Sediminicoccus sp. KRV36: one gene and its partner. Each later gene encodes a partner of the first gene's protein in a complex. Links are inferred from orthologs where the notes say so. Each region holds a gene or a part of one and is shown in the gene's direction. Other genes may lie near its edges. The genes, in order: tsaD and tsaE.

Evidence for each region.
Region 2: the proteins of tsaD (region 1) and tsaE are in contact, whole or in part, in a crystal structure (PDB 6N9A), measured with the Thermotoga maritima proteins. The link is inferred for Sediminicoccus sp. KRV36 from one-to-one orthologs. Residues at the interface, in WP_004082750.1 of Thermotoga maritima: Cys10, Asp11, Arg49, His50, Leu82, Gly84, Gly135, Gly136, Glu154, Thr155, Leu156, Asp157, Asp158, Ser159, Glu162, Asp165, Lys166, Arg169, Leu170, Tyr175, Lys213, Thr214, Leu217, Tyr218, Gln221, Arg222, Asn324; in WP_004082108.1 of Thermotoga maritima: Leu37, Gly38, Lys46, Lys57, Val59, Lys60, Ser61, Thr63, Phe64, Thr65, Leu66, Met67, Val69, Pro71, Tyr82, Arg83, Leu84, Asp86, Asp88, Phe89, Asp93, Ile128, Asp130, Glu131, Arg134.

The regions. Positions count from the first base shown.
Region 1 is NZ_CP085081.1:565,732-580,316, forward strand. The notes cover bases 7,158-9,962. They hold tsaD (tRNA (adenosine(37)-N6)-threonylcarbamoyltransferase complex transferase subunit TsaD), read left to right. Parts: upstream 7,158-7,937; coding sequence 7,938-8,987; downstream 8,988-9,962. Other genes in these bases: hemC (hydroxymethylbilane synthase), read right to left, coding at 7,158-7,912; LHU95_RS02735 (hypothetical protein), read right to left, coding at 8,997-9,155; LHU95_RS02740 (MFS transporter), read left to right, coding at 9,359-9,962. Outside these bases: LHU95_RS02690 (MFS transporter), read left to right, coding at 1-859; LHU95_RS02695 (usg protein), read right to left, coding at 1,115-1,402; co-chaperone GroES, read left to right, coding at 1,695-2,009; groL (chaperonin GroEL), read left to right, coding at 2,111-3,757; LHU95_RS02710 (heme biosynthesis HemY N-terminal domain-containing protein), read right to left, coding at 3,861-5,111; LHU95_RS02715 (hypothetical protein), read right to left, coding at 5,111-6,214; LHU95_RS02720 (uroporphyrinogen-III synthase), read right to left, coding at 6,211-6,906; more of hemC, read right to left, coding at 6,908-7,157; more of LHU95_RS02740, read left to right, coding at 9,963-10,588; LHU95_RS02745 (trimeric intracellular cation channel family protein), read left to right, coding at 10,694-11,344; LHU95_RS02750 (aldo/keto reductase), read left to right, coding at 11,429-12,436; LHU95_RS02755 (carboxymuconolactone decarboxylase family protein), read right to left, coding at 12,600-13,130; LHU95_RS02760 (peroxiredoxin), read right to left, coding at 13,276-13,851; LHU95_RS02765 (DUF4011 domain-containing protein), read right to left, coding at 13,971-14,585.
Region 2 is NZ_CP085081.1:4,697,491-4,712,116, forward strand. Bases 5,730-8,575 are described here. They hold tsaE (tRNA (adenosine(37)-N6)-threonylcarbamoyltransferase complex ATPase subunit type 1 TsaE), read left to right. Parts: upstream 5,730-6,858; coding sequence 6,859-7,293; downstream 7,294-8,575. Other genes in these bases: LHU95_RS22405 (phosphoenolpyruvate carboxykinase), read right to left, coding at 5,730-5,833; LHU95_RS22410 (DUF2470 domain-containing protein), read right to left, coding at 5,999-6,736; LHU95_RS22420 (phosphotransferase), read left to right, coding at 7,290-8,225; LHU95_RS22425 (nucleotidyltransferase family protein), read left to right, coding at 8,237-8,575. In the rest of the region: LHU95_RS22385 (LutB/LldF family L-lactate oxidation iron-sulfur protein), read right to left, coding at 1-984; LHU95_RS22390 (aspartate aminotransferase family protein), read left to right, coding at 1,075-2,403; LHU95_RS22395 (HXXEE domain-containing protein), read right to left, coding at 2,608-3,069; LHU95_RS22400 (GTP-binding protein), read left to right, coding at 3,173-4,144; more of LHU95_RS22405, read right to left, coding at 4,244-5,729; more of LHU95_RS22425, read left to right, coding at 8,576-8,950; double-strand break repair protein AddB, read left to right, coding at 8,947-11,973; double-strand break repair helicase AddA, read left to right, coding at 11,970-14,626. UniProt on the Escherichia coli protein: Required for the formation of a threonylcarbamoyl group on adenosine at position 37 (t(6)A37) in tRNAs that read codons beginning with adenine.

The DNA.
Region 1 (14,585 bases):
GTTCGGGCTGGGCATCGCCCATGCCACAGCGCTCTGGGGGCCGGCCATGGCGGTGGTGGTCGCGCTGGCGCGGCAGCCGATGCGCGTCATCACCGCCATCACCTTCATCACGGGTTTCGCCGGAACCATCTTCATCCCGCTGGTGGCCGCCCTGATTTCAGTGATGGGCTGGCGGGGGGCGCTCTGGGCGCTGGCCGGGCTGCAATTGCTGCCGGCCCTGGTGGCCTGGTGGCAATTCGCGGGCGCCGCGCCGGCCATGCCCCCCCAACGCAACCGCGGCGAGGACGCCTTCGCGCGCACGCTGCGCCGCCCGGCCTTCTGGGGCCTGGCACTCTGCTTTGCCGCGCATGCCTTCATCGGCGTCGGGCTCGGCGCGCATCTGGTTCCCCTGCTGCGCGAGGCCGGGCTGCCCGAGGGCAGCGTGATCCTGCTGGTGGCGCTGCATGGCCCGCTGCAGGTGGCGGCGCGTGCCGGGCTCTATGTGGCGGGCGGCCGGGCCTCGATGCGCTGGGTCGGCATGGGGGCGATGCTGCTGCTGCCGCTCGCGCTGCTCTGGCTCGCGGGCGCCCCGGCGACCTTCATCTGGCTGCTGCCCTTCGTGCTGTTCTGGGCCGTGGCGGATGGCTTGCTGACCATTGTCCGCGCGGCGGGGACGGCGGAAATCCTGGGGCGGGATGGCTATGGGGCGGTGACCGGCGCGCTCAGCCTGATCGCGGTTCTGCCGCGCACCCTGGGGCCGATCACGCTGGCGCTGATCTGGCAGGCGAATGGCGGCTACGGGGCAATTCCCTGGTTGCTGGCGGGTGTGGGGTTGCTGGGCGCGGCGAGCTTTTCCCTGGCATTGCGGGATCGCGACTAGGAGCCGCGCGGCCAAAGGGGTGGGTGGCGCGCGCGAGAGGGGCCTCCGGCGGCTGGGGCCATTGGCCCCAGACCCCTTTCGTAGGCAAGCCATGATCAAATCATTGTGACATAACCCATGTAAATGGGGTCTGGGGCCCGCGGCCCTAGCCGCCGGAGGCCCCTTTGTTGGACTGTCACCCGCCTCGTATCGGAACCGGTTCAGCTTCAATGGGCGTCCGGCGAGGTGCCCGCGCCTGCAGCCTTGGCCGGCCGCTCAGTGCAGCAGGAACACGCCGTTGGAATAGCGCAGCTCGGCCGGCTTGATGAGCGAGGCGCTGGCCACGCGCACGGAATGCAGCGCGCCCTCGATCTCGCGCTTCCAGAAGTCCAGGAAGCGGGTCAGCTCCGGGAAGGCGGGTGCCAGGTCATGTTTTTGCCAGACGAAGCTTTGCAGAAGTGCCGGATGATCGGGCAGGTGGTACAGGATCTCCGCCGTGGTCAGCCGCCAGTCCTTCATGTGCTGGGCGGGTTGGCGGATCATGGGGTTCAAGACATCCAGCATCAAGCAGCCTCCTTGGGGTCAATGAAGCCCGCGGAACCGGCTGATCCTCCTGCCGGCCCGTCGCGCGGGCTGGTCGTCTGTCGTCAGGCTGACATGATCGGAAGGGGCTTCGCCAGAAAAATCGTCAGTGATTTCAGGTCATTGGCACTCGCACTCAGAGAGTGCTGCCATTTGCCTTGACTCTCTCCGGGCCCCCGCCTAGGTAGCTGGCACTCCTCGCCAGTGAGTGCCAACAGGCAGCACGCGCGGGGAGGTTCCCATTGCCTGCTCAGACCAGGAGGAAAGAACCCACATGAAGTTCCGCCCCTTGCACGACCGCGTCCTCGTCCGCCGCATCACGGCCGAAGAGAAGACCGCCGGCGGCATCATCATCCCCGACACCGCCAAGGAGAAGCCCCAGGAGGGTGAAGTCCTGGCCGTCGGCGCCGGCACCATCAATGACAAGGGTGAAGTCCGCCCGCTGGACGTGAAGGCGGGTGACCGCATCCTCTTCGGCAAGTGGTCCGGCACCGAGGTCAAGATCGACGGCGAAGAGCTGCTGATCATGAAGGAATCCGACGTGATGGGCATCGTCGAGGCTCCGGCCGCGGCGAAGAAGGCGGCGTGATCCTGAGCGGGATGCGTCAAGGCGAAATCGCTGAAAACGCCGAATCCCGCTCACTTCCGGCTCCTCTCCATCCGCTCTCCACAACATATTGAGGTGATATAATGGCTGCCAAAGACGTTAAATTCGGCGCTTCCGCGCGTGAGCGCATGATCCGTGGCGTGGACATCCTGGCCGACGCCGTGAAGGTGACGCTGGGCCCCAAGGGCCGCAACGTGGTGATCGACAAGTCCTTCGGCGCTCCGCGCATCACGAAGGACGGTGTGACGGTCGCCAAGGAAATCGAGCTGGCCGACAAGTTCGAGAACATGGGTGCGCAGATGGTGCGCGAAGTGGCCTCGAAGACCAACGACACGGCCGGTGACGGCACGACCACCGCGACGGTGCTGGCCCAGGCCATCATCCGCGAGGGTGCCAAGGCTGTCGCCGCCGGCATGAACCCGATGGATCTGAAGCGCGGCATCGATAAGGCCGTGAAGCAGATCGTCGAGGAACTCGAAGCCAAGACGAAGAAGATCACGACCTCGGCCGAAGTCGCGCAGGTTGGCACGCTTTCCGCCAATGGCGAGACCGAGATCGGCGAGATGATCGCTTCCGCCATGGAGCGCGTCGGCAATGAGGGCGTGATCACGGTTGAGGAAGCCAAGAGCATCCAGACCGAGCTCGACGTCGTCGAGGGCATGCAGTTCGACCGCGGCTATGTCTCCCCGTATTTCATCACGAATGCGGAGAAGATGATCGCGGAGATGGATCAGCCCTACATCCTGATCTTCGAGAAGAAGCTCTCTCAGCTCCAGCCGATGCTGCCGCTGCTCGAGGCCGTGGTGCAGAGCGGCCGTCCGCTCGTCATCATCGCCGAGGACGTGGAAGGCGAGGCTCTGGCGACACTCGTGGTCAACAAGCTGCGTGGCGGCCTGAAGATCGCGGCCGTGAAGGCGCCTGGCTTCGGTGATCGCCGCAAGGCGATGCTGGAAGACATCGCGATCCTGACCGGTGGCGAGCTGATCAGCGAAGATCTCGGCATCAAGCTCGAGACCGTCACGCTGGCGATGCTCGGCAAGGCCAAGACCATCCGGATCGAGAAGGAAAACACCACCATCGTTGATGGCGCTGGTGACAAGTCCGCGATCCAGGGCCGTTGCGAGCAGATCAAGGCGCAGATCGAGGAGACCACCTCGGACTACGACCGTGAGAAGCTGCAGGAGCGCCTGGCGAAGCTCGCCGGTGGTGTGGCCGTCATCCGCGTCGGTGGCAGCACCGAAGTGGAAGTGAAGGAGCGCAAGGACCGCGTGGACGACGCGCTGCACGCGACGCGCGCCGCCGTTCAGGAAGGCATTGTTCCGGGTGGTGGCACCGCGCTGCTGCGCGCCAGCACCAACCTGCACACGCTGAAGGGCCTGAACTCCGACGAGCAGGTCGGCATCGAGATCGTCCGCAAGGCCATCCAGGCCCCGGCGAAGCAGATTGCCGCCAATGCCGGCAAGGACGGCGCCGTGGTTGCGGGCGAAGTGCTCCGCAGCGACGTCTGGGAGTTCGGCTACGACGCGCAGCTCGACCAGTACAAGAACCTGGTCGAGGCCGGCATCATCGACCCGACCAAGGTTGTGCGTACCGCGCTGCAGGATGCGGCTTCGGTGGCCTCGCTGCTGATCACCACGGAAGCGATGGTGGCCGAGCGTCCGGCGAAGTCCTCGGCTCCGCAGGGCGGCCCGGGCGGCGGCATGGGCGGCATGGGCGATATGGACTTCTAAGTCCAAACGCCTTGGCGAATGGAAGGGGGCGGCCTGCAAGGGCCGCCCCTTTTTTTGTGTTGCCCGACTTCGGGCGGAGATCGAACCCTGGGCCGCGCCACCTTCAGCGCGCAGCACCGCTCCAGACGATCGCGCCGGCGGTGCCGCAGGCCTGGCAGAGCGGCTTCCATGCATTGTGCTCGGCGCCGCAATGGCCGCAGCGCCACACAGGTTCCAGCGGCGCCTGCGCCGCCTCGCGCAGCCAGCCGGCCTCCCGCTCCCGCGCGGCATCCGGCCCATGCTCTGCCCGCTCCACCTCGCCCAGCAGCGCGTAGCAGCGCCGATCCGCCTGGCCGGTCTCCCGCCAGAGGGTGAGTTCATGCCGGGCGCGGCCGGTCAGTCCGGCATCCAGCGCCACGCGCGCGCGCAGCAACCGGCTTTCCGGATGCGCCATGGTCTGGCGCGTCAATTCATCCACCAGGCGCACCCGGCGGATGCGGTCGGTTTCCAGGGCCAGCAGGGCTTCTGCGATGTCCGGGTGAGGGGCTGCATTCCAGCCCTGTTGCAGCACCCCGCGCGCCCGGCGCGGATGGCCGGCATCCAGCAGCCGATTGGCATGGGCCAGGACCGCGGGCGTGAAGCCGGGTTCGGCGAGGAAGGCCTGGCGTTCCAGTTCCCCCGCCCGCACCGGGTCCCCTTCCTGCCGTGCGGCGGCGAGGCTGAGGGCGGCGCGCGGTGCATCCGCGCCGGACAGCGCCAGCGCCTCGCTCCAATCCTCCCGCCGCCGCGCCACTTCGGAGCGTTCGGCGCGCAGCCATTCGGCCTCGGGCTCCTTCGCCTGGGCCTCGGCGGCGATGTCGCGCGCGGCATCCCAATCGCCACGCGCCTCGGCCTGCCGGAGCAGGCCACGCAGCCCGAGGAAGCGCGCTTCCGGTTGCGCCGCCAGGGCCTCAAAGGCCAGGGTCGCGGCGGGTTCATCACCCTCGGCCCGCGCAGCCTCGGCGGCCAGCAGCAGCAATTGCGGCGTATCGCCCATGAGGCGCCGGGCCCGCGCCACCTCGATGCGCGCTGCATCGGGCCGCCCGGCGGCCAGCGCCACCAGCCCGCGGGTGAGGGCAAGATCCGCCTCCGCCCGGTGTTCCAGATGCAGCCGCAGCCGCCGGCGCTCCGGCCAGGCCAGCAGCCAGGACCAGAGCCGCAGCAGCCCATGCAGCAGCAGAAATCCGCCGATCAGCGCCAGGATGGCCGCGGCGAGCGGCATGCCGATCCAGAGGTCGGCCAGGCGGATTTCGACGCTGCCGCCAAGCTCCGCCAGCCACATGACGCTGGCGAAGCCGGCCAGCAGGACCAGCAGCAGCTTGAGGACCAGCCGCATCAGCCGCCGGCCAGGGCGCGCAAGGCGAAGCGCGCGGCGGCCAGGGCCTGGGCCTCATCCAGCCAGGCGCGCATGCCCTGGCGCAAGCTCTCCGGCAGGCGGCTGAGATGCCCCAGCGCGCCCTCCACATCGCCGGCTTCCAGGGCGCGGCGGGCGCGTTCCACATTGGCCTCGGTCGCGTCGCCCCAGACCACATCCTCGCCCCGGCGAATGGTCAGCAGGCTGTTGAGGCGCGGCAGCGCGCCCTCCTGTGCTGCGCTGCGGGCCTGGCGCAAGGCTTCCTCGAAGCTGAGGCGCAGCGCGGGTTCCGTAGGCGGCGCCAGGCTGGCGAAGCGCGCAAGGGCCGGCGGTGGCGCCTGGCCCAGCCGGCTGAGGGCCGGGGCCAGGGGCTGCCCCGCATCGAGCAGGGCGCGCAATGCATCAATGGCGGCCAGCCGCTCGGTCCGCGCCTCCGCCGCGCCCAGGCGCTGCAGGGCCTGCTCCAGCGGTGCAAGGCGCTGCGCCGCGCTCGCCTCGATGGCGGCAAGGCGCTGCAGCAGCGTGGATTCCAGATTGGTCATCCGCTGGCCCAGGCTGGCCTCGCCCGTCAGGCGGGCCTGGTCCAGTGCGGCCAGCCGGGTGGCCTGCGCCTGTTCCGCCGCCTCGCCAGCGGCCCTGGCCGCGCCGATCCGGCCGGTGAGGCCGGCCTCCAGCGTGGCGAGGCGCTGATCCAGCCGCGCTGCGCCACCTGCGTCCAGCGTGGCGATGGCCTGGCTGATGCGTGCGTTGAGCGTCGCTTCCAGCGCCGCCAGCCGCTCGGCCAGCGCCGCGTCGCCGGCCGCGCGGTTGGCGGCGGTCTGGCGCTCCAGCGCCACCAGCGCGGCCGGATCGCCGGCCGGCCGGTCGCTGAGCAGGCGCAGGGTGGCCTCCGCGGCGGTGAGGCGGATGAGGGCGGCGTCCAGCCGCTCCGCCATGGGTGCGATCCGGTCGGGCTCGGCCGTGGCGATGGGGGCGGGGGGCGGCGCGCGGCCGCTCATCAACCAAAGGATGACCAGGACCAACACGCCCGCCGCCCCCAGCAGCGCCAACCAGGCGGGATCGAGCTTGCGGGGATTGGGGGTCATGGCGTGCCGAGCAACTCCAGAAGATGGTCCTGATCCGGCCGCCGGGCCACGCGGATGCGCCGCCAGGGCAAGGCTTCCAGCGCCAGCGCCACGCGCGGGCTGATCGCCAGCGCCTCGACCCCCGCGACCGAAGCGGTGAGCCCCGCCGCCGAGATCGCCGCAAGGCTACACGCGGCGCTGCGCGGGGAGAAGAACATCGCGTGTGACACTTCACCCCCGAGCAGCGCCCTTGCCGCCGATTCGGGCAATCCGGGGGCCTCGGCGGCCGCATAGACGACGCGCCGGATCACCCGGAAGCCCCGGGCGCGCAGGAGGGCCGTGAGGTCGAGCGAATAGGCGGCGCCGACCGCCAGCAGCAGCGCCCCATCGGCGGGGTCGAGCGTCCTGGCGCATAGGGCGGCCAGGGCCGCGGCATCCCCTTCGGCCGCCCGCACCTGGGCAAAGCCCTGCGCACGGGCCGTCTCAGCCGTGGCGTTGCCCACGGCGAGCACCGGGATGGGCCAGGGCGTCAGCGCGCGGGCGGCGGCGCGGCTGGTCAGCAACAGGGCCTGGGCCCGGGGCGGGTGGGGCAGCGGGCGTGGCGCGAGGCGCAGCGCGGGGGCCAGGATCGGCGTCCAGCCGAGGGTGGTCAGCCGTGCGGCGGTCTCGGCTGCCCCGGGTTCCGGCCGGGTGACGAGGACGCCGCGCGCCATGTCAGCCAAAGATATCGGCCGGGCTCGCGGCCCGCAGCGCGGCGCCCAGCTTGGCACCGAGCTGCGCCGCCTCGCTGGCCGGGCCCTGGATGTGCTGCTTGTGCAGGAAACTTCCATCCTCCCGCGCGACCAGCCCGGTCAGGTGCAGGCGGCCATCGGGCAGCAGCCGCGCATGCCCGCCGATCGGTGTCCGGCAGGAGCCATCCAGCGCCGCCAGCAGGGCGCGTTCGGCGGTCGAGACGCAGGCAGCCTCACGATCCTCAATGCCGGAGAGGAGCTCGCGCAGTTCCACGTCATCGGCGCGGGTGGTGATGCCCACGATGCCCTGCCCGGCCGAGGGCACCATCGCCTCGGGGTCGAGCGCCAGCGCCGCATGATGCTCCAGGCCCAGGCGCCGCAGCCCGGCCAGCGCCAGGAGGCTGGCGGCGACTTCGCCGCGGGCCACGCGGTCCAGCCGGGTTTGCACATTGCCGCGCAGGGTCACGAATTGCAGATCGGGCCGGGCGGCCAGAAGCTGCGATTGTCGGCGCAGCGAGGAGGAGCCGATGACGGCCCCCCGGGGGAGGCAGGCATAGGGGTCGCTGGCATCGGGCGTGCCGCAGCCGGGGCCCAGGATCAGCGCATCCCGCGCATCCTCCCGCCGCAGCGTGCAGGCCAGCACGATGCCGGGCGGCATTTCCGTCTCCAGATCCTTCAGCGAATGAACGGCGAAATCCACCCGGCCATCCAGCAGCGCCTCATGGATTTCCTTCGCGAAGAGCCCCTTGCCGCCGATATCCGCCAGGCGCCGGTTCTGCACCAGGTCGCCTGTCGTGGCGATGGCGTGCTCCTCAAAGGCGTTCACGCCGCGCAGCACCGGGCAGAAGCCGGTGATGATCTCCAGGAAGTGCCGCGTCTGCCACAAGGCGAGGGGGGAGGCGCGGGTGCCCACGCGCAGCGGCAAGGCGCGCATGCGGGAATGCTTGGCCGTGACGGGTTGATGGGGGCTGGACGTGGCGGAAGACATGCGCGCGTCATATAGGGCGCAGGTGATGAACGAAACCCGCACCCCCGCAGATCAGCCGCGCCCGAATCCGGGGCCTGTCCTGGGAATCGAAAGCAGCTGCGACGAAACCGCGGTCGCCGTGCTGGACGGCGCCGGCCGCATCCTGGGCGAGGCGGTCTTCACCCAATCGGCCGAGCATGCGCGGTTCGGCGGCGTGGTGCCTGAAATCGCCGCCCGGGCGCATCTGCAACGGCTGGGCGGCATGGTGCGCGGCGTGCTGGCCGAGGCGGCGCTCTCGCCCGCCGATCTCAGCGGCGTGGCGGCGACGGCGGGGCCGGGGCTGATCGGTGGCCTCATCGTGGGGGCGAGCTTCGGCAAGGGGCTCGCACTCGGCGCTGGCCTGCCTTTCCTGGCGGTGAACCACCTGGAAGCCCATGCGCTGACGGCGCGGCTGCCGGGGCTTTTCCCGCACCCGCCCGCTTACCCGTATCTCCTGATTCTGGTGTCGGGCGGGCATTGCCAATGCGTGGCGGTGGAGGGCCTGGGCCGCTACCGCCGGCTCGGCACCACGCTGGATGACGCGGTGGGCGAGGCCTTCGACAAGGCGGCGAAGCTTCTGGGCCTGCCCTGGCCGGGGGGCGCGCATCTGGAGCGGCTGGCCGCACAGGGCGATGCGCGCGCGGTGAAGCTGCCGCGCCCGCTGCTGGGCCGCGTGGGCTGCGATTTCTCCTTCTCGGGCCTCAAGACCGCCGTGGCCCAGGCGGTCGGCAAGGGGTTCCGGCGTGAGGATATCGCCGCCAGCTTCCAGCAAGCCGTGGCCGCCGTGCTGAGTGACCGCGCGCGCCATGCGGCGGCGATGCTGCCCGAGGCGACGGCCCTGGTGGTGGCGGGTGGCGTCGCCGCCAACCAGGCAGTGCGTGCGGCGCTGGCCGAAGCAACACCGCTGCCGCTGCTGGCGCCGCCGCTGCGGCTCTGCGGTGACAATGCCGTGATGGTGGCCTGGGCCGGGCTGGAGCGGCTGCGCGCCGGGCAGCGCGACCCCCTGGGAATCGCACCGCGTCCGCGCTGGCCGCTGGGCGAACTCAGCCCGCCCTGAGGGAGCCCGTCACTCCGTGGTCATGACGCCCTGGCGCGCCAGGGCGCCGGGGAGGGGGATGCCCTGTACGCCCATGCCATGGCTGGTGATGGCGCTGCCCCAATTCGCCTGGGCCTGGCTGGCCAGAGCAAGGGTGAGGCAGGCAGCGATACAAAGGATCTGGCGCATGATGTCTCGTCCTGGATGGGGTGGCGCCGGATCGTCCCGGCGTCTTGCAGGCATCATGCCCTCTCCGTGTCGCGCCCCGATCGCGCGCCGGGGGTGTTTGCGTCATGTCTGTCGCGTCGCGCGGCATGAAATGGCGGTAAGGCCCAATCCCCCGCATTGACGCCGCCCCGCCCCGCCCTCAATTTCGGTGAATGAGCGAAACCATGCCGGCATCCCATCACGAAGCGGTCCTGTCACCGCGCCGTGACGCCCAGATCTGCGCCCTGATCGGCACGGGCCACTTCCTCAGCCATTTCTACATGCTGTGCCTGCCACCCCTGTTCCTGGTCTGGCGCGCGGAGTTTGACGTCTCCTTCGCCATGCTCGGCGCATCGCTCGCGCTGATGAGCGGCACCACGGCGCTGTTGCAGACGCCGGTCGGCTTCCTGGTGGACAAGCACGGCGCGCGGCGCTTCCTGGTGGGCGGGACGCTGCTGATGGCCCTCTCCATCAGCGCCATGGCCTTCGTGCATGATTTCCGGCTGATCCTGCTGCTTTCGGTGCTCTCGGGCATCGGCAATTCGGTGATCCACCCGGCCGATTACGCCATTCTCGCCGGCTCCATCCGCAAGGAGTTCATTGGCCGCGCCTTTGCCCTGCACACCTTCACCGGCAATCTGGGCTTCGCCCTGGCGCCGCCCACCATCGCGCTCTTGCTGCTGGCGATGGATTGGCGCGGTGCGCTGTTGCTGGTGGGGCTGCTCGGCGTGCCGGTGGTGGGGCTGATCCTCTGGCAATCGCGCATCCTGAGCGACCAGCCCAAGGCGCGCGGCGCCCGCAAGGAAAGCGGTGCCCGGCTGCTGACCAGCAAGCCCATCCTGGCCTTCTTCGCCTTCTTCCTGCTCTCCGCCATGGCGGGTTCAGGCATGACGGCCTTCCTGATCACCGTGCTCGGCAAGCTTTGGGATACGCCGATCGCCGCGGCTTCCCTCGCGCTGACGGGCTATATGGCGGGGGCCACCGGCGGCACGCTGGTGGGTGGCTGGTGGGCGGACAAGAAGGGCGGCAACCTGCTGGGCTTCGTCACCGTGCTGACGCTGTGCGCCATTGCGCTGATCCTCTCGCTCGGCCTCATTCCCTATGAGGAGTGGCTGTTGCCCCTGGTGGCGCTGGTGGCGGGGCTTTGCCTCGGCTCCTCGCGCACGCCGCGCGATGTGATGTTGAAGGAAGCCTGCCCGCCCGGGGAAATCGGCAAGGTCTTCGGCTTTGTCAGCGCCGGCCTGCCGCTGGGCTCCGCGCTGATGCCGGTGCCGATGGGGTTGCTCATTGATTTCGGCCTGACCTGGATGGTGCTGCCGGTGGTGGCCATCCTGCTGGCCCTCTCATTGCTCTGCGCTGGCAGCGCGCGCGCCATGGCGCCGATGCCCAGCCCCAGGGCGCAGCCGGCGGAATAGGGCATCGCCGTTTCCGGCAGTCATGCTTGAATGATGCTGGACGCGCCCAGACACCCCAAAGCCGGAGGCTGTGCCTTGAACCCCCGCGAACGAGACATGCCCTAGGTGACCGGGTTTGACGCCTGGCTCTACTGGATTGACCACGCGGCCATCGCCGTCTTTGCCATTTCCGGCGCGCTGGTCGCTTCGCGCAAGCAGATGGATGCGGTGGGGTTCATCCTGATCGCCATCGTCACGGGCTTCGGTGGCGGCACGCTGCGGGATCTGCTGCTGGGCCGCACGCCGGTCTTCTGGTTGCGCGCGCCGGAGCTGGTGGGCGTTGCGGTGGTCGCGGCGGTGGTGGTGTTCTTCACGGCGCACCGCTTTCAGAATCGCTTTCGCGCGCTGCTCTGGGCCGATGCCGTGGGCCTTTCCATCTATGCCGTGCTGGGGGCCGAAATCGCGCTGCTGGCCGGGGCGCATGCCTGGGCGGCGGTCATCCTCGGCGTGATCACCGCCACCTTCGGCGGCATCGCGCGCGATGTGATCTGCAACGAGATCCCGCTGATCCTGCGCAAGGAGATCTACGTCACGGCCGCCGCCGCCGGGGCAACCATGTTCATCCTGCTGCGGCTGGAGGGCATTTGGCGCGAACCGGCCTTCCTGGCCGGCGCCCTCACCTGCTTTGCCATCCGCGCGGCGGCGATCCAGCTCGGATGGAGCCTGCCGGGGTATCGCGGCCGGCCGGGCCGGGATTATCCTGACCGGGACGGCTGAGGGGCTTTGCCCCCGATGCCCCGGCAGGGTGAAAACCTGCCTGGTTCTCACAAGATCCCGGCACCTCCGGCTGAAGGACAGAGCATGGAATATCGTATCTTGGGGCGCAGCGGCGTCCGGGTCAGCCGGCTTTGCCTCGGCGCCATGATGTTCGGCGGGCCAACCGATGCGGCCACCAGCGCCCGCATGATCGCCACGGCCCGGGAGGCCGGGTTCAACTTCCTCGACACGGCCGATGTCTATTCGCGCGGCGCCTCGGAGGAGGTGGTGAGCGCCGCTCTCGCGGGCACGCGCCATGACTGGGTGCTGGCCACCAAGCTCGGCAATGCGATGGGGGCCGGAGCGAATGAGAAGGGCCTCTCGCGCGCCTGGATGACCCGCGCCGTGGAGGGCAGCCTCAAGCGCCTCGGCACGGACCATATCGACCTGCTGTATCTGCACCGCGAGGATCATGACACCCCGCTGGAGGTCACCGTCGCGGCCCTGGGCGACCTGATCCGCGCGGGCAAGATCCGCGCCTTCGGCCTCTCGAATTTTCGCGCCTGGCGCATCGCGGCCCTCTGCGAGGCCTGTGACCGGCTGGGCGTGGACCGGCCCGTGGCCAATCAGCCCCTCTACCACGCGCTGAACCGCATGGTGGAGGTGGAGGTGCTGCCCGTCTCGGCGCATTACGGCCTTGGCGTCTTCCCCTACAGCCCGCTGGCGCGCGGCGTGCTCACGGCGAAATACAACCCCGAGGCGGCGCCCGAACCCGAAAGCCGCGCCGGCCGCGGTGACAAGCGCATGCTGGAAGCGGAATGGCACCCGGCTTCGATCGCGCTTGCCCAGCGCCTCGCGCAGCATGCGGCGGCGCGGGGGGTGAGTTCGGCGCATCTCGCCATTCAATGGGTGCTGCACAATCCGATGATCACGGGGGCCATCGTCGGCCCGCGCACCGAAGCGCAACTGGCGGATTACATCGCCGCCCTGGACTGCCCCTACACCGCCGCGGATGAGGCGGTGATCAGCGCGCTGGTCTCACCCGGCCATGCGGCCACGCCGGGTTATAACGACCCGGCCTATCGGATCGAGGGGCGGCCGGGCGCGGCTTAGGTCTGGGATAGGGGAGTGGAAGTGGCCTCCGGCGGCTGGGGCCATGGGCCCCAGACCCCATTCGTGTTGTGCCGCGCTGACGATCTCTCTCCCGCTGAGGCGGCAAGGAACGGCGGCTGGGGCCCATGGCCCCAGCCGCCGGAGGCCCCTTGCGATGCCGCGATCAGGCGGCCAGCGCTTCCTCGCCCTCGATCGTCACCGCCGCCGCATGCACGGCGGAGGCGATGCGGACGGCGGCCTGCACCTGCTCGCTGGTCAGCCCGGCATGCTTCACCACCTTCTCGTGGCTTTCCATGCACATCCCGCAGCCATTGATGGCCGAGACCGCGAGGGACCAAAGCTCGAAATCCGCCTTCTCCACGCCGGGCCGGGCCATGATGTTCATGCGCAGCTTGGCCGGCATCGAGGGGTAATCGCCGCCGACCAGATGGGTGAAGCGGTAGTAGATATTGTTCATCCCCATGATCGAGGCGGCGCCCTTGGCGGCCACCAGCGCCTCGGCACTCAACTGCGGGCCGAATTCGGCCAGGATGGCGCGGGTGGTGGTCGCGTTGCGGCTGGCCAGCGCCGAGACGATGAAGGTGCCGGCGCGCTGCTGCACGGTCAGCGCCGGCTCGGCTGCCAGGGAGCCGAGATTCAGCTTCTGGTCCTTGGCGTATTCAGGAAGGGCATTGCGCAGCGATTCCAGCGACATGGCGCGGGCTCCAAAAGAAACAAATGTTGGGGAGAAAACCGCCCCGTCGCGCAGCGACCGGGGGGTATGAGGGGGGCTGAATGCCCCCCTTTCGCTTGCGGCGGTAGCGTTGGTGTGGCGGCTACCGCCGCAAGCGACAGATGATTCAGGCCGCCTTGTCGAAGAGTTCCTGCGGCTTCAGCGCCTCTTCACCCTTGGTCCAGTTGCAGGGGCACAGCTCATCCGTCTGCAGCGCGTCGAGGATGCGCAGCGTCTCCTGGGGGTTGCGGCCGACATTCAGGCCGTTCACCGAGACATGCATGATCGTGCCCTCGGGGTCCACGACGAAGGTGACGCGCAGCGGAACGCCGGCGGTCTTGTCGAGGACGCCCAGCGCCGTGCTCAGCTCGCGCTTCACATCGGCCAGCATCGGGAAGGGCAGGTCCTTGATGTCGTTGTTATAGACGCGCCAGTTGAGGTGCACGAACTCGCTATCGGTCGAGACGCCGTAGATCACGGTGTCACGGTCGGCGAATTCACCGGACAGCTTGCCGAAGGCGGCGATTTCGGTCGGGCAGATGAAGGTGAAATCCTTCGGCCAGAAGAACACGACCTTCCACTTCCCGGCATCGCTCTGGTCCGTCACCTGGATGAAGGACTTGCCCGGGCCCTTCAGCCCCTCGGGGCCGCCCTGCACGGCGGTGAGGTCGAAGCTCGGGAATTTGTCGCCGACGGTCAGCATGAAATCATCTCCTGGGGGATCAAAAAGGCGGCAGGTCATTCCAGCCACGGAGAGACATATTGCGGCGCACCATGGATTTTCCAGGGCGTATTCCATGATATTTTGCGATGCAGCATCGCTTATGCCCGCGGCTTGGGCACCCATTGCCCGGAGCCGATCAGCATGGCCAGCCGTGCGGCGATGCCGGGCATGGCGGCCGCATCCAGGCCGAACAACCGGACCAGGCCGGCCGCCAGCTCCGCCTCATCGGCCCCGGCATCCAGTTCCAGGAGCAGGCTTGCGCCCACGGCGACCTCCTCGGGGTGGATCATCGCGGGGCGGCGCAGGTGGGGGGCTGCGGCGCTGCGGTCGCGCGGGGTGACGGGGCCGCGCGCTTCCGGAAACCAGAAGCCGGATGATTCGACGATTCCGTGCAGCAGCCGCGCCTCATTCAGCGCGGCGGCGAAGGCCGTGGCGTCCGGCGCGCCCTGGCCCAGCAGCAGGCGCAGGCGTTCCAGCACGGCATCGCCATGCACCGGCGCCTCGGTGGCCACGATGCTGGCGATCAGCGCGGCCAGTTCGGCGCGTTTGGTGGGAGCCTCGTCCATGGTTGCCTCGACATAGGCAGGCGCCAGCCGGGCCGCCGGCAGTGGCGCGGCCATGGCCGGCGCGGCCAGGCCCAGGGGCGCGCGCAGCTTCGCCGCCGCTGCCTCGGGCTGGTTCAGCCAATCCAGCGACCAGCTGCGCGCCAAGGC
Region 2 (14,626 bases), 4.1 Mb from region 1 along the record:
GCCATAGACCGGGCAGTGATTCATGCAGGCAGCGCAGCGGATGCAGCGCAGCATGTCCTGGAATTCCGTGCCGATCATGTTGGACCGGCCGCCGTCAATCAGAACGACGTGATACTCCTCCGGCCCGTCCAGATCGCCCTTGCGGCGCACCCCCGTGCTGAAGGTGGTGTAGACCGAGAAATCCTGCCCGGTGGCGGAGCGCGCCAGCACCCGGAGCAGGCTCGTCGCATCCTCCAGCGTGGGGACCACCTTCTCGATGGAGGCGAGCGCGATATGCACGCGCGGCAGGGTCTGCGTCAGGTCGCCATTGCCCTCATTGGTGACGATGACGCTGGAACCCGTCTCGGCGATCAGGAAATTGGCGCCGGTGATGCCGACATCGGCCGCCAGGAATTTCTGGCGCAGCCGGGTGCGCGCCTCGCTCAGGATGTCGCGCCGCTCGTGGAAGACGCGGTTGGGGTCGAGGTCGGTATGCGCGCGCCGGAAATCCGCCTCCCAATCCTCGCGGTTCAGGTGGAAGGCGGGGGCGATGATGTGGGAGGGGATCTCACCGCGCAGCTGGATGATGTATTCGCCCAGATCGGTCTCGACCGGCGTGATGCCGTGTTCTTCCAGGTGATGGTTGATCCCGAGTTCCTCGGAGATGATGGACTTGCCCTTGGTGACGGTCTTGGCATTGGCCTTGCGGCAGATTTCCAGCACGGCGGCGCGCGCTTCATCGGGGGTGCTGCACCAATGCACCACGCCGCCGGCGCGCTCCACATTCTCGGCGAATTTTTCCAGGTAGAAATCAAGATTAGCCAGGGTGTGGTTCTTGATGTCCCGCGCGGTGTTCCGCAGCGCCTCGAATTCCGGGAGGTTCGCGACGGCCGCCGCCCGGCGTTGCAGGAAAGCGCCCTTCGCGGTCCCCAGCGCCTTTTGCAGCCCGGCATCCGCCATGGCCTTGCTGGCGTTTTCCTTGAATTGTGGCGAGGTCGAGAGCACGAATCCGGCGTCCTTGCGTGATCGGTGCTGGAGCATAGCGCAGCCCGCCGCACAGGTCTAAGCTTGCGCGCGAGCCTGGAGCCCGATGCCATGAACGAACTCTCGATTCCCCGTCCGAACAACCTCGACGCCTTCTGGATGCCGTACTCGGACAACAAGTATTTCAAGGACAAGCCGCGCCTGCTCGCGCGCGCCGAGGGCATGCTCTATTTCACCCCCGAGGGCCGGGAGGTGCTGGACGGCACCGCCGGCCTCTGGTGCTGCAATGCCGGGCATGGCCGCCGCGAGATCGTGGAAGCCATCCAGAAGCAGGCTGCCATCCTCGACTTCGCCCCCACCTTCCAGCTCGGCCACCCCATCGCCTTCGAGGCGGCGGCGCGCGTGGCAGAGCTGACGCCCGAGGGGCTGGACCGCGTCTTCTTCACCAATTCCGGCAGCGAGAGCGCCGATACGGCGCTGAAGATCGCCCTCGCCTATCAGCGCGCCCGCGGCCAGGCCCAGCGGGTGCGCCTGGTGGGGCGTGAGCGCGGCTATCACGGCGTGGGCTTTGGCGGCATGTCGGTGGGCGGCATCGGCACCAACCGCAAGCAGTTCGGCGCCATGCTGCCCTATGTGGACCATTTGCCGCACACCCACCTGCCGGAGCAGAACGCCTTCTCGCGCGGATTGCCGCAGCATGGCGCGCATCTGGCCGATGATCTGGAACGCCTGGTCGCCCTGCATGGCGATACCATCGCGGCGGTGATGGTCGAGCCACTGGCCGGCTCCACCGGCGTGCTGGTGCCGCCCGTGGGCTACCTGCAGCGCCTGCGGGACCTGTGCGACAAGCACGGCATCCTGCTGATCTATGACGAGGTCATCACCGGCTTCGGCCGCATCGGCACGCATTTCGGCTCCGAACGCCTGGGTGTCACGCCCGACATCATGACCATGGCCAAGGGGCTGACCAATGCCGCCGTGCCCATGGGCGCCGTCGCGGTGAAGAACGAGATCTACGAGACCATCATCCAGGGCACGGCCGCGGGGATCGAATTCTTCCACGGCTACACCTATTCCGGCCATCCGCTGGCCGCCGCCGCCGCCCTGGCCGCGATTGACATCCATGTGCGCGAGGATCTGCCTGGCCGGGTCCGCGCGATCGAAGGCTATTGGGAGGAGGCGGCGCATTCCATGCGCAGCGCGCCCAATGTGATTGATATCCGCAACCATGGCCTCATCGCCGGGATCGAGCTTTCATCGCTGGCCGGCAAGCCGGGTGAGCGCGCCATGCGGGTGTTCCGCCGCTGCTTCGATGACGGCCTGCTGGTGCGCGTGACGGGCGATATCGTGGCGCTCAGCCCGCCGCTCATCATCGAGAAGCATCATGTGGACCGCATCTTCACGACGCTCGGTGATGCGATCCACAAGGAAGCCGCGTGATCCTTGATGGCGCCGGCGGTCTTGCCGGCGCCATCCCGCCTCCCTCGGGCCGGCTTCGACTGGGGTTTTCGAGCGGCTGCCCTGCGTCCGACGTGATTTGTTCAGCCTGATGGGCCCGTGCTGATCGGCGCCGGGATGGGGCGCGGCTCAGGTCAGGGCGCGGCCGAGCCCGTCAAACTCCGGCGCCCCCGCATCTCGCAGACATCAGCGGTCCTGCCGGAAATATGGCTTGTCCCTGATTTTCAGCAGCGCGACGGGCCACGCCATCAACCCGGCGCCGATCAGCACGGAAAGCGCCACCCCGGCCCAGGACACCTCTGCCACCGCGTAGCAGGCGATCGCCAGCGGGTAGAACAGCAGCAACGCCGAGATCAGCCCGGGTGAGAAACGCCCTCCGAAGCGGATCACCGGCAGCACGTGAAAAAAGGTGGCGTTGATGAACATGAGGGCCGGCAGGCTCAAGGCCACCGCCGGCAGCTCCTGCGCGATCATGGCCGCCGTGACCCCCAGCACGCCCACGGCCGCGTTCACCACGTAGAAGCTCGGCCATTCCACCGGCAGCCCCAGCACATTCCGCGCCCAGTCGCGCCAATTCAGCACGAATTCCTCGATGACATGCAGCGCATAGGCGGCGGTCGAAAGCCACAACAGATCCGTCAGGGTCATTGCGGATGGTATGCGTCCGACGCAATCCCGGGCAAGCGGCACTTTGCCCTTTCGCGCCCCTGCACCATATTGCCGCCAAATCATCCTCCTGGAGTTCCCCCCGATGAGCGAAACCATCGCGCCCGTCCCTGTCACCGTCCTCACCGGCTATCTCGGCGCCGGCAAGACTACGCTGCTCAATCGCATCCTCACCGAGAACCACGGCAAGAAATTCGCTGTGATCATCAACGAATTCGGCGAATTGGGCGTGGATAATGACCTCGTCGTGGATGCCGATGAGGAGGTGTTCGAGATGAACAACGGCTGCATCTGCTGCACCGTGCGCGGCGACCTGATCCGCATCCTCTCCTCCCTCATGAAGCGGCGCGAGAAGTTCGACGGCATCATCGTCGAAACCACCGGCCTCGCGGACCCCGCCCCGGTGGCGCAGACCTTCTTCGTGGATGAGGATGTGAAGCGCGCCACCAAGCTGGACGCGATTGTCACCGTCGTGGACGCCAAGCACCTGCTCGCCCGCCTGGATGACACCAAGGAAGCCGAGGAGCAGATCGCCTTCGCCGACCTCATCCTGCTCAACAAGATGGATTTGGTGAGCGAAGCGGAGGCGGTGGAAGTGGAGCGCCGCATCCGCGCCATCAACCCGATGGTGGAGCTGATCCGCAGCACGAAATCCGACGCGCCAATTTCCAGCGTGATCGGCCGTGACGCCTTCAACCTGGAGCGCATCCTGGTGCGGGAGCCGGACTTCCTCTCCGGCGAGGATCACCACGAGCATGACAGCGAGGTGAACTCCGTCGCCTTCGAGGTGAGCCGCCCGATTGACCCGGAAAAATTCAATACCTGGATGACCGATCTGCTGGCCGCCAAGGGGCAGGACCTGCTGCGCACCAAGGGTATCCTCGCCTATCCGGACGAGGATCGCCGCTTCGCCTTCCAGGCCGTGCACATGATCGCCGATGGCGATTACATCGGGCCCTGGAAGGACGGCGATCCGCGCAAGTCCAAGATCGTCTTCATCGGGCGGGATCTGAACCGGCCGCAGCTGCGGCGCGGGTTTGAGGCGTGCCAGGCGTAACAGGGGCAGGGCCTGGCAGAAGGATCGAAGGGCGCTGCCCTTCGAGCTCCCGGCAGGAAGCTGGGGTTCCTGCCCCTCCCTTCCGTCAGCTGGCGCGGGTTATGCCGCCGCCTTGATCGCGGCGGCCTTCACGCTGGCATCGACCGCACCGGCGAAGGTCTCGAAATTCTGCTCGAACAGGCTGACCAGGTTCTTCGCCGTGGCGTCATAGGCGGCCTTGTCGGCCCAGCTCTCGCGCGGGTTCAGCACATGCGCGGGGATGCCGGGAACGCTCTTGGGGATCATCAGGCCAAAGAACGGATCCTGCTCGAACTCGACCTTGGCGAGGGAACCATCCAGCGCGGCGCGCAGCAAGGCGCGTGTGTGCTGGATGCTCATGCGGCTGCCGGTGCCATAGGCGCCGCCGGTCCAGCCGGTGTTCACCAGCCAGCAATCGGCGCCATGCTTCGCGATCAGATCGTTCAGCATGCGGCCATAGACTTCCGGATGGCGCGGCAGGAAGGGTGCGCCGAAGCAGGTGCTGAAGGTCGCCTGCGGCTCCTTGCCCATACCCTTCTCGGTGCCGGCGACGCGCGCCGTATAGCCTGACAGGAAGTGGTACATCGCCTGGGCGGGCGAGAGCTTGGAGATGGGCGGCAGCACGCCGAAGGCATCGGCCGTCAGCATCACCACATTCTTCGGCAGGCCCGCCTTGCCCGTGATCGTCACATTCGGGATGAATTCGATCGGGTAGCAGGAGCGCGTATTCTCCGTATAGCGGTTATCCTCGAGGTCGAGCACGCCACGCTCATCGGCCACCACATTCTCCAGCACGGCGCCGAAGCGGTGCGACGCATCCCAGATCTGCGGCTCGGCCTCGCGGCTCAGCTTGATGACCTTGGCGTAGCAGCCGCCCTCGAAGTTGAAGACGCCCTGGTCCGACCAGCCATGCTCGTCATCGCCGATCAGGCTGCGTTCCGGGTCGCTGCTCAGCGTCGTCTTGCCGGTGCCGGAGAGGCCGAAGAACAGCGCCACATCGCCCGCGGCGCCCACATTGGCGCTGCAATGCATCGGCAGCACGCCGGCCGCCGGCAGCAACCAGTTCATCACGGTGAAGATGCTCTTCTTGATTTCGCCGGCATAGCTGGTGCCGGCGATCAGGATGGTCTTCTGCGCGAAGCTCAGCGCGATGCAGGTGCTGGTGCGGCAGCCATCCACGGCTGGGTCCGCCTCATATTCCGGGGCGTGCAGGATGGTGAAGTCGGGCGTGAAGCCAGCGAGCTCCGCCACGGGCGGGCGGATGAACATGTTGCGCGCGAACATCGCGTGCCAGGCATTGGTCGTCACCAGGCGCACGCGGATGCGATGCGCGGGGTCCGCACCCGCATAGAGATCCTGCGTGAACAGCACCGGGCGCTCGGCCAGCCAGCCGCGCACCTTGGTGGCGAGGCCCTGGAACTTCGCGGCCTCCATCTTCTTGTTGATCTTGCCCCACCAGATGTCCTGGGTGACGGCGGGATCATCCACCACGAACTTGTCCTGCACGGAACGGCCCGTATGCACGCCCGTGATGGCGATGAAGGCGCCATCCGCCGAGAGCCGGCCTTCCCCACGCGCCAGGGCGTGCTGCACCAGCAGCGGCGCCGTCAGATTGGCGTGAACCGGGTTGCTGGAGGCAACGCCAGTGCCGGCGAGGGCGGATGCGGTCATGCGGAGTTCCCCGTTTACGAGCTCAAAGCCGTGACCGTTTCACCTGTCCCGGTCGTGCAGTGTCACTGGGGGCATTTCGATGACAGTCGCGGCGGAATTACGGCGATCGGACGGCGCCGGTCAATGCCAGTAAAGCGCGAATTTCCGTGGCTTTGCGGAAATTCGTTATTGCTGCGTTGCAGCAATAATCGCCCTGGCCCGACGGGCTGTCCGGATCAATTCGGCACGCACGGAATCGGCATCCCGGGCGGGGGCTGCGAAACCCAGGCGCAGCACCGTTTCGCCACAGCTCAGCTCCAGCCCATCGACATCCACCGCAGTCAGCAGCCATGCGCCCGGCGCGCCCCCGAGCAGCGCTGTGGCGATGACCGCCACGGCATCGGCATGGTCCGTATTCACATGTTCGATGATGCCGGCCTCGGCTTCGGCGATGGCCGCCACGGCCTCCGGCTCCGGCAGGAGCTGCGCCATCTTGAGGCGCGTGGCGCGGGCGAAGCCACCCACCATCAGCGCGCCCATCGGCGTCACCCGCCACAGCGCGAAATCGCCGAAATCAGCGTAGAGCGCGGCATAGGGGTGGCGCGCCAGCCAGCGCGCCTTCAGCGCGGCATCGGTGATCTGCTCGGCGATCCCGGTCAGCGTCACGCGCGGCGCGGTTTGTGGGTTCAGCGTCTCGGCGGGGGCGGTGAAGAGCAGCGCGCAGCGCGGCTCCCGCTGCAGATGCCGCGTATGCTCCGAGAGGGAGGACAGCCACAGCAGCGGGGCGAGGCCAGGTGTGCAGCCGGGCGTCACCAGGCTGGCGAAGGGCTGGCCTTCCTGCTGGGTGGCGAGGGTCGCGGCCGTTGCGGCGCGGATGATGCGGCGCGCTTCGAAACCAGGGTCGGGGGGCGTATCGTCGGGCATGGGGGGAAGATGCGCGCGGGCCGCGGATTCTTCCAGCGGCGGCGGTGGCGAAAGATGCGCGGGCCGCACCCGCCTTCCGCCCGCTTTGCGGGACTCGCCGCCGCCCTGCAAGATGGAAGAGCATGAACATCACGCTCGACACCCTGACCGCCACCGAGGCGCTGGCCACGCGCCTGGCCGGGCTGGCGCGCGCGGGTGATGCGCTGCTGCTGCAAGGGCCGCTCGGTGCGGGAAAATCCGCCCTGGCCCGCGCCTTCCTGCGCGCCGCGACCGGCGATCCGGCGCTGGAAGTGCCCAGCCCCACCTTCACCCTCGTGCAATCCTATGACCTGCCGGGCGGCATCGCAGCGCATCATTTCGACCTGTACCGGCTGGGCGGGCCGGCCGGGCTGATCGAGCTGGGCTGGGATGAGGCGCGGGCGGGGATCATCCTGGTGGAATGGCCGGAGCGGCTCGGGCCGCTCGTCCCGCAGGGGGCGCTTCACGTGGAACTGCTCCCCGGCGCTTCGGAGGAGGCCCGGCAGGCGCGCCTGTCCGGCTGGGAGGGGCGCCTGTGACGCTGCTCGATGCCCATGGCTATGCCACGGCCCGGCAGGACATCCTCCAGGCTGATGCCAGCAAGCACTATATCCGGCTCAGCGGGGGGCCACGCCCGGCGCTTCTCATGCGGACGCCCTCGGCCGAATATCTCGATGCGTTCCTGCGGGTGGCGCGGCATCTGGAATCGCTCGGCGTGCCGGCGCCGGGGGTGATCGGCGTGGAGGCCGCTACTCACACCGCCCTGGTGCAGGATCTGGGCAGGGCCAGCATGGCCGACGCGCTGGATGCGGGGGCCGAGGCGGCGCCGCTCTATTTCGACGCCGCGCGCAGCCTCGTGGCACTGCACGCGGCGCCACCGCCCGCAGGGCTGCCCGCCTGGGATGCCGCGGCCATGATCCGCGCCACCGAGGCGACATTCTGCGACTGGTGGTGGCCCGCCACCTTCGGCACGCCCTGCGGCCCCGAAATCCGCCAGGGGCTGGGCAGTGCGCTTGCCGCCATGCTCGCCCCTTTCGCGGGGGAAGGCTTTGTCCACCGGGATTATTTTCCGGCCAATCTGATCCCCACGCCGCGCGGCATGGCGGTGATCGATTTCCAGGATGCGGCCACCGGCCACCCCGCCTATGACCTCGTCTCCCTGGTGGAGGATGCGCGGCGTGACGTGGACCCCGCCCTGCGGGAGGCGGTGGTCAGCGCCTATCTCGCGCAGCGCCCGGGGCTGGATGCCGAAGGCTTTCGCGCGGCCATGGCGGTGCATGCGGCACAACGGCATTTGCGCGTGGCGGCCCTGTGGGTGCGGCTGGATCGGCGCGACGGCAAGCCGCACTATCTGCGGCACGGGCCGCGCTGCTGGGCGCTGCTGGGCCGCGCGCTGGAACATCCGGCCGCCATGCCCCTGGCACGCTTCCTCGATGCGCATCTGCCCGCCGGGCGGCGGCAGAACCCGTGATGCAAAAGGGCATGCTCCTCGCCGCCGGCCTCGGTAGCCGCATGCGGCCCCTGACGGCAGAGACGGCGAAGCCGCTGCTGCCGCTGCTTGGCCGCTCGCTGCTGGACCACGCGCTGGACCGGCTGGCGCTGGCCGGCGTCGAGGAGGTGGTCGTCAACGCCCATTGGTGCGCCGAAAAGGTGGCAGCGGCGCTGGCCGCGCGGGAGGGCACGCCGCCCCGGCTGCGCCTGCAGCTGGAGCCCGAATTGCTGGAGACCGGCGGCGGCATCCGCCGTGCCCTGCCCCGCCTGGGCGAGGCGCCCTTCGCCGTGGTGAATGGCGACGCCTATTGGCTGGATGGTCCCACCCCGGCCCTGACCCTGCTCGCGCGGCATTTCGACCCGGCACAAATGGATGCCTTGCTGCTGCTGATCCGCACCACCCAGATCGAGGGCGAAGTCGGGCGTGGCGATTTCTTCCTCGATGCCACGGGGCGCTTGCGCCGCCCCGGTCCGGGCCAGATCGCGCCCTATGTGTTCGGCGGCGTCCAGATCATGGCGCCAGCCCTGGTCGCGCCCGAGGCGGAGGGGCGGTTCAGCCTCAATCGCTGCTATGACCGCGCCATCGGCCAGGGCCGCCTGTTCGGCCTCGTGCATGATGGCGCCTGGTTCCATCTCTCGACACCGGGCGATCTGGCACGAACCGAGCGGCGCCTGCTCGGCCGGATGCGCGGCCACTGGCTGTGAAGCTGTTTGCCATCAGCCCCGACCAGGCCTTCCTGCCGGCGCTGGCGCGGGGTGTGCTGGCGCGGCTGGGCACCGGGGGGGAATTGGCCGCCGCCACCATCCTGCTGCCCACCCGCCGTGCCGCCCGCGCCCTGCAAACCGCCTTCCTGCGCGAATCCGCGGCACCCGCGCTGCTGCTGCCCCGCATGCGCGCTTTGGCCGGCCTCTCGACCGAGGATGCCGACGAGCTGGCGCTGCCCGCCCTGCTGCGCCTGCCGCCGGCGGTGGATGCGCTGCGCCGCCAGGCCGTGCTGGCGGGCCTGGCCAGCAAGCTCCCGCGGGAGCGTGGCGGCCCCGCCAGCGCCGAACACGCCTGGGCGCTGGGCCAGGAGCTGGGCAGGCTGCTCGACGAAATCGCCCTGGAGGAGGCCGAAACCCTGCCGGATGACCCGGCCCTGCTCGGCCATCGCTGGCTGGAGCGGCTGGAGGCGCTGGCGCCGGAATCGCTCGCGGTGCATTGGCAGATCACCACCACCTTCCTGCGCGCCATCGTCATCGAATGGCAGGGCTGGCTGACCGATCAGGGGCTGCTCGATCTCGGCGTGCGGCGCGTGCTGGCGCTGCGCGCGCAGCGTGTGGCCTGGGAGGATGCGCCCCCTGACAGCGGCGTGATCGCCGCCGGCATCGGCATGGGCGGCACCGTGCCCGCCGCGGCCGACCTGCTGCGCGTCATCGCGACACGGCTGCCACAGGGTTTCGTCGTGCTGCCCGGCGAGGATGCGGCGACGGCCGCCCTGCCCTGGGAGGCGCTGCGCGAGGCGCCCACCCACCCCTATGCCGGCCAGCGCGCCATGCTGGACCGCATGGGCGCCACCATGGCCGATGCCTTGCCCTGGGTGGAGGCTCCCCCTGGCCGATTGGCGGCGCTGCTGGGCACCGCCCTGCTGCCCGCCGGGCATCTGGCGCCTTGGCAAAGCCCACCTGGGCAAAACCAGACTGGGCAAAACCCCGACGCCTGGGCCGCGCCACTGGCCGGGCTCAGCCGCATCGAGGCGGGTGACGCGCAGCATGAGGCAGCCGCCATCGCGCTCACCTTGCGGGGCGCGCTGGAAACCCCCGGCGCGCGGGCCGCGCTGGTAACGCCGGATCGGGACCTCGCGCGCCGCGTCGCCGCCGAATTGCCGCGCCACGGCATCCTGGCCGATGACAGCGCGGGCCAGCCGCTGTCCGACACGCCACCCGGCGCTTTCCTGCGCCTGATCGCGCAGCTCGCGGCGGGGGAATGCGGGCCGGTGGCGCTGCTCTCCGTGCTCAAGCACCCGCTTTGTGCGGGGGGGATGGAGCGGGGCGATTGGCTCTCCGCCACCCAGGCGCTGGAACGCGCCATCCTGCGTGGGCCTTCGCCCGGCCCGGGCCTTGCCGGGCTGCGCGCGGCGCTGGCCGGGCTCAGGGATGCCGAACCGCGCCTGGCCGCCTTGCTCGATGCGCTGGAGGCGGCGCTCGGCCCCTTCACCGCCCTGCCGCGCAGCCCGCTGCGCCCGGCGGCTGACCTGCTGGCCGAGCATCTGGCCGCTGCCGAGGCACTCGCCAGCACGCCCGCCCTGCCCGGCGGCCTGCGGCTTTATGCCCAGGCGGAGGGCGAGGCCCTGGCGCGGCACCTGGCCGCCCTCGCCCCGGCCATGGCGGAGTTTCCGGCCCTGTCGCCGGCGGATTGGCCGGGATTGTTTGACGCAGCCCTCGCCCAGGGCAGCACGCGGGCCGCGCGCATCTCCCGCGGGCGCAGCGATGCGACGCATCCCCAGGTGGAAATCCTTGGACTGCTGGAAGCCCGGCTGCTGGATTTCGACCTGGTGGTGCTGGGCGCGCTGGATGAAACCATCTGGCCCCAGGCGAGCGACCCCGGCCCCTGGATGAGCCGGCCCATGCGGCGGGAATTCGGCCTGCCCTCGCCGGAATTGCGCATTGGCCGGGTGGCGGCGGATTTCTTGCTGACGGCTTCCGCCTCATGCCGGGCGGTGCTGTCCCGCGCCGCGCGGCGCGGCGGCAGCCCCGCCGTGCCGGCGCGCTGGCTGACGCGGCTGGATGTTTTTCTGCGAGGCCAGAACGGCCTGGCCCTGACGGCCGAGCCCTGCGCCGAATGGGCGCGGCTGCTGGACCTGCCGGCCGAAATCCGCCCCTGCGCCCGCCCCGCGCCCCGCCCCCCGCGCGATGCCCGGCCCGAGCGCATCACGGTCAGCGATGTCGCGACCCTGATCGCCGACCCCTATGCCTTCTACGCCCAGCGCATCCTGAAGCTCCGCCGCCTCGATCCGCTGGAGCAGGAGCCGGGCGCACCGGATTACGGCAACCTGATCCATGCCGCGATTCATCGCTTTCTCAACGCCCTCCCGCAGGCCTGGCCGGGCGAGGATGCCGCGCGGCCGCTTTGGGACGCGGCCGCGCGGCGCGCGCTGGATGAGGCCGCGTTGCGCCCGGCGGTGGCCGCCCTCTGGGCGCCGCGCCTGGCGCGGATCGGCGGCTTCATCCGCGGGCTGGAGGCGCAGCAGCGGAATGGGCTGCTGGCCACCTGGCCCGAATTGAAGGCGAGCGTCACGGTGAAGCGCCCGGGCGGCAGCATCACGCTGCAGGCGCGGGCAGATCGCGTGGATCGGCGTCTGGACGGCACGCTGCGCATCCTGGACTACAAGACCGGTACCGTCCCCTCGAAGCGGGATGTGGAGGCCGGCACCGCGCCGCAATTGCCGCTGGAAGCCTGGCTGGCCGAGCAGGGCGGCTTCCAGGGCGTGCCGCCCGGGCCGGTCGCCGCGCTGGAGTATTGGCGCCTGACGGGCGCGGATCAGCCGGGCGAGGTGCGTGCCCTCGCCCTCGACATCCCGGCCGCCATCGCCGAGGCGGAAGCCGCGCTGCATCGCCTCGCGGATCGCTTCCTGCTGGGCGATGGCGCCTTTCCCGCGCATCCACATCCCCGCCGCCGCGCCGGGTTGGATTATCAGCATCTCGCGCGCATGGCCGAATGGTCGGCCGAGGCGGAGGGCGAGGCATGACCGCGCCCGATGACCCGAAGGGGCTGAATCGGCCGCACAGCAACGCCGATGACCCGAAGGGGCTGAATCGGTCGCGCAGCAACGCCGATGACCCGAAGGGTCTGAATCGGCCGCGCAGCAACGCCGATGATCCGAAGGGGCTGGAGCGGCCGCGTGACATTGCGCAGGCAAGCCAATCCCGCGCGTCCGATCCCGTGGTCTCGGCCTTCGTCACCGCCTCGGCAGGTTCGGGCAAGACCAAGCTGCTGACGGACCGCCTGCTGCGCCTGATGCTGGGCGGGGCACGGCCCGAGCGGCTGCTCTGCCTCACCTTCACCAAGGCGGCGGCGGCCGAGATGGCGACGCGGCTGAATGCCCGGCTGGGGCATTGGGCCGTGGCCGCGCAGCCCGCGCTGGAGGCGGAGCTGCGGGCCCTGCTCGGCCATGCGCCCGGGGCCGCGGAAATCGCCCGCGCCCGGGCCGGCTTCGCCGCCGTGCTGGAATTGCCCGGCGGCATGCGGATCGCCACCCTGCACGGCTTCGCGCAATCCCTGCTGCGCGGCTTCCCGCTCGAAGCCGGCCTGCCGCCCGGTTTCGCCGTGCTGGAGGAGCTGGACGCCACCGCCGAACTTGCCGCCGCGCGGGAGGTGGAGCTGTTGGTCAGCCCGGCGCTGGAGCGCCTGGCCGCGCTCAGCAACGCGGCCGGGCTGGGCACGCTGATGGGCCAGCTGCGCCGGGCTGAGCCGATGCTCCAGGCCGGGCTTGCCGCCCTGGGCGGCCTGCCCATGCTGCTGGCCGAGATCGCGCAGCGCCTCGGGCTGGACCCGCAGGCGGATGAGGCCGAGCTGCGGCGCGATGCCGCCAACCCGCCTGCGGCAAAGGAGCTGGCCCGCGCGGCCGCCATGCTTTTGCTGGGCAGCGAGAAAACCGACGCCCCGCGCGGCCAGGCGATGCGCGACTGGCTCGCGCTGGACGAGGCCGGGCGTGACGCGCGGCTGGAGGATTGGGAGGCCGCCTTCCTCACCGAGAAAGGCACCCTCCGCAAGAATTTCGCCACCCGGCAGACCGGGGCGAACCAGGGCTTCATCCAGACCATTTGCGACCAGGAGGGCGAGCGCCTCCTCGCCGCCCGCGCCCAGGCCGAGGCGCTCGCTTTGCTGCGCGCCACCGAGGCCGCGCTGGTGCTGGGCATCCCCGTGCTGCGCCGCTTCGCCGCCGCCAAGCAGCGCATGGGCCGGCTTGATTATGACGACCTGATCCAGGCGGCGAAGAAGCTGCTGGAAAACCCCGGTGCGGCCTGGGTGCTGTTCAAGCTGGATGGCGGCCTCGATCACGTCCTGCTGGACGAAGCGCAGGACAGCAACCCCGAACAATGGGGCATTGCCCGCGCCCTGACCGGGGAGTTCTTCGCCGGCCAGGGCACGCGCGAAAATGCGCCGCCGCGTACCATTTTCGCGGTGGGTGATGTGAAGCAATCCATCTACGGATTCCAGGGCGCCGATGCCGGCGGCCTGCCCCGCGCCGAGCGGGAGTTCCGCCGCGCCATCGCCGCCGCCGGCCAGGAATTCCGCGCCGTGCCGCTGGAGGTGTCCTTCCGCTCGGCGCCACCCATCCTGGCCCTGGTGGATGCGGTCTTCGCCGAGGGGCCGGCCCGGCAGGGCGTGGTGGCCGAGGGGCAAAGCCTGCGCCATCTGCCCGATCGCGCGGGGGCGGCCGGCCTGGTCGAGCTCTGGCCGCTGCAATCTCAGGAGAAGCCCGAGGACCCGCCCGCCTGGGCCGTGCCCGAAACCCCCATGGCCGAAGCCGGCGCCGATGCGCGCCTGGCCGCCGCACTGGCCGCGAAGATCCAGCACATGATCGCGCATGGGCGGCTCGATGCGCGCTGCGAGGAAGACCCCACGCGTGGCCGCCCGATCCGCGCCGGGGATATCCTGGTGCTGGTGCGCCGGCGCAACGCCTTCCTCGGCCAGCTGGTGCGCGCCTTGAAGGAACGCGGCGTGCCGGTGGGCGGCGTGGACCGCATGGTGCTGATCGAGCAGATCGCCGTGCAGGATGTGCTGGCGACACTGGACGCCATCCTGCTGCCGCAGGATGAGCTGCAACTCGCCGCCGCGCTGAAATCGCCGATCTTCGGGCTGGATGAGGAGGCGCTTTTCGCCCTGGCGCATGACCGACCCGGTACGCTGCATGCGCGCCTGATGGCCGAGCGTGGGGCGGAAACACTCCTCGGCCGCGCCGCCGATCTCTTTGCCGCGCTGACCGCCCGCGCCGACCATGTGCCCGCCCATGCGCTGATCGCCGAGATCCTCGGCGAACGTGGCGGCCGCGCCCGGCTGCTGGCGCGCCTCGGCCCCGACGCGGCGGACCCGCTGGATGAATTGCTGACGGCCGCCATGGCGCATGAGCGTGCGCATGCGGCCTCGCTCCAGGGCTTCCTGCACTGGCTGCGGCGTTCCAGCGCCACGGTGAAGCGCGAGGCCGAGACCAGCGCCGACATGGTGCGGGTGATGACGGTGCATGGCGCCAAGGGCCTGCAATCGCCCATCGTCATCCTGCCCGACACCACCGCGACCCCGGCGCAATCCGCCGGGCTGCGCTGGACGGAGGAGGAGCTTCCGCTCTGGGCGCCGCGCAAGACGGGCTTCCTGGCGCCCGCCTATGCCGATGCGGATGC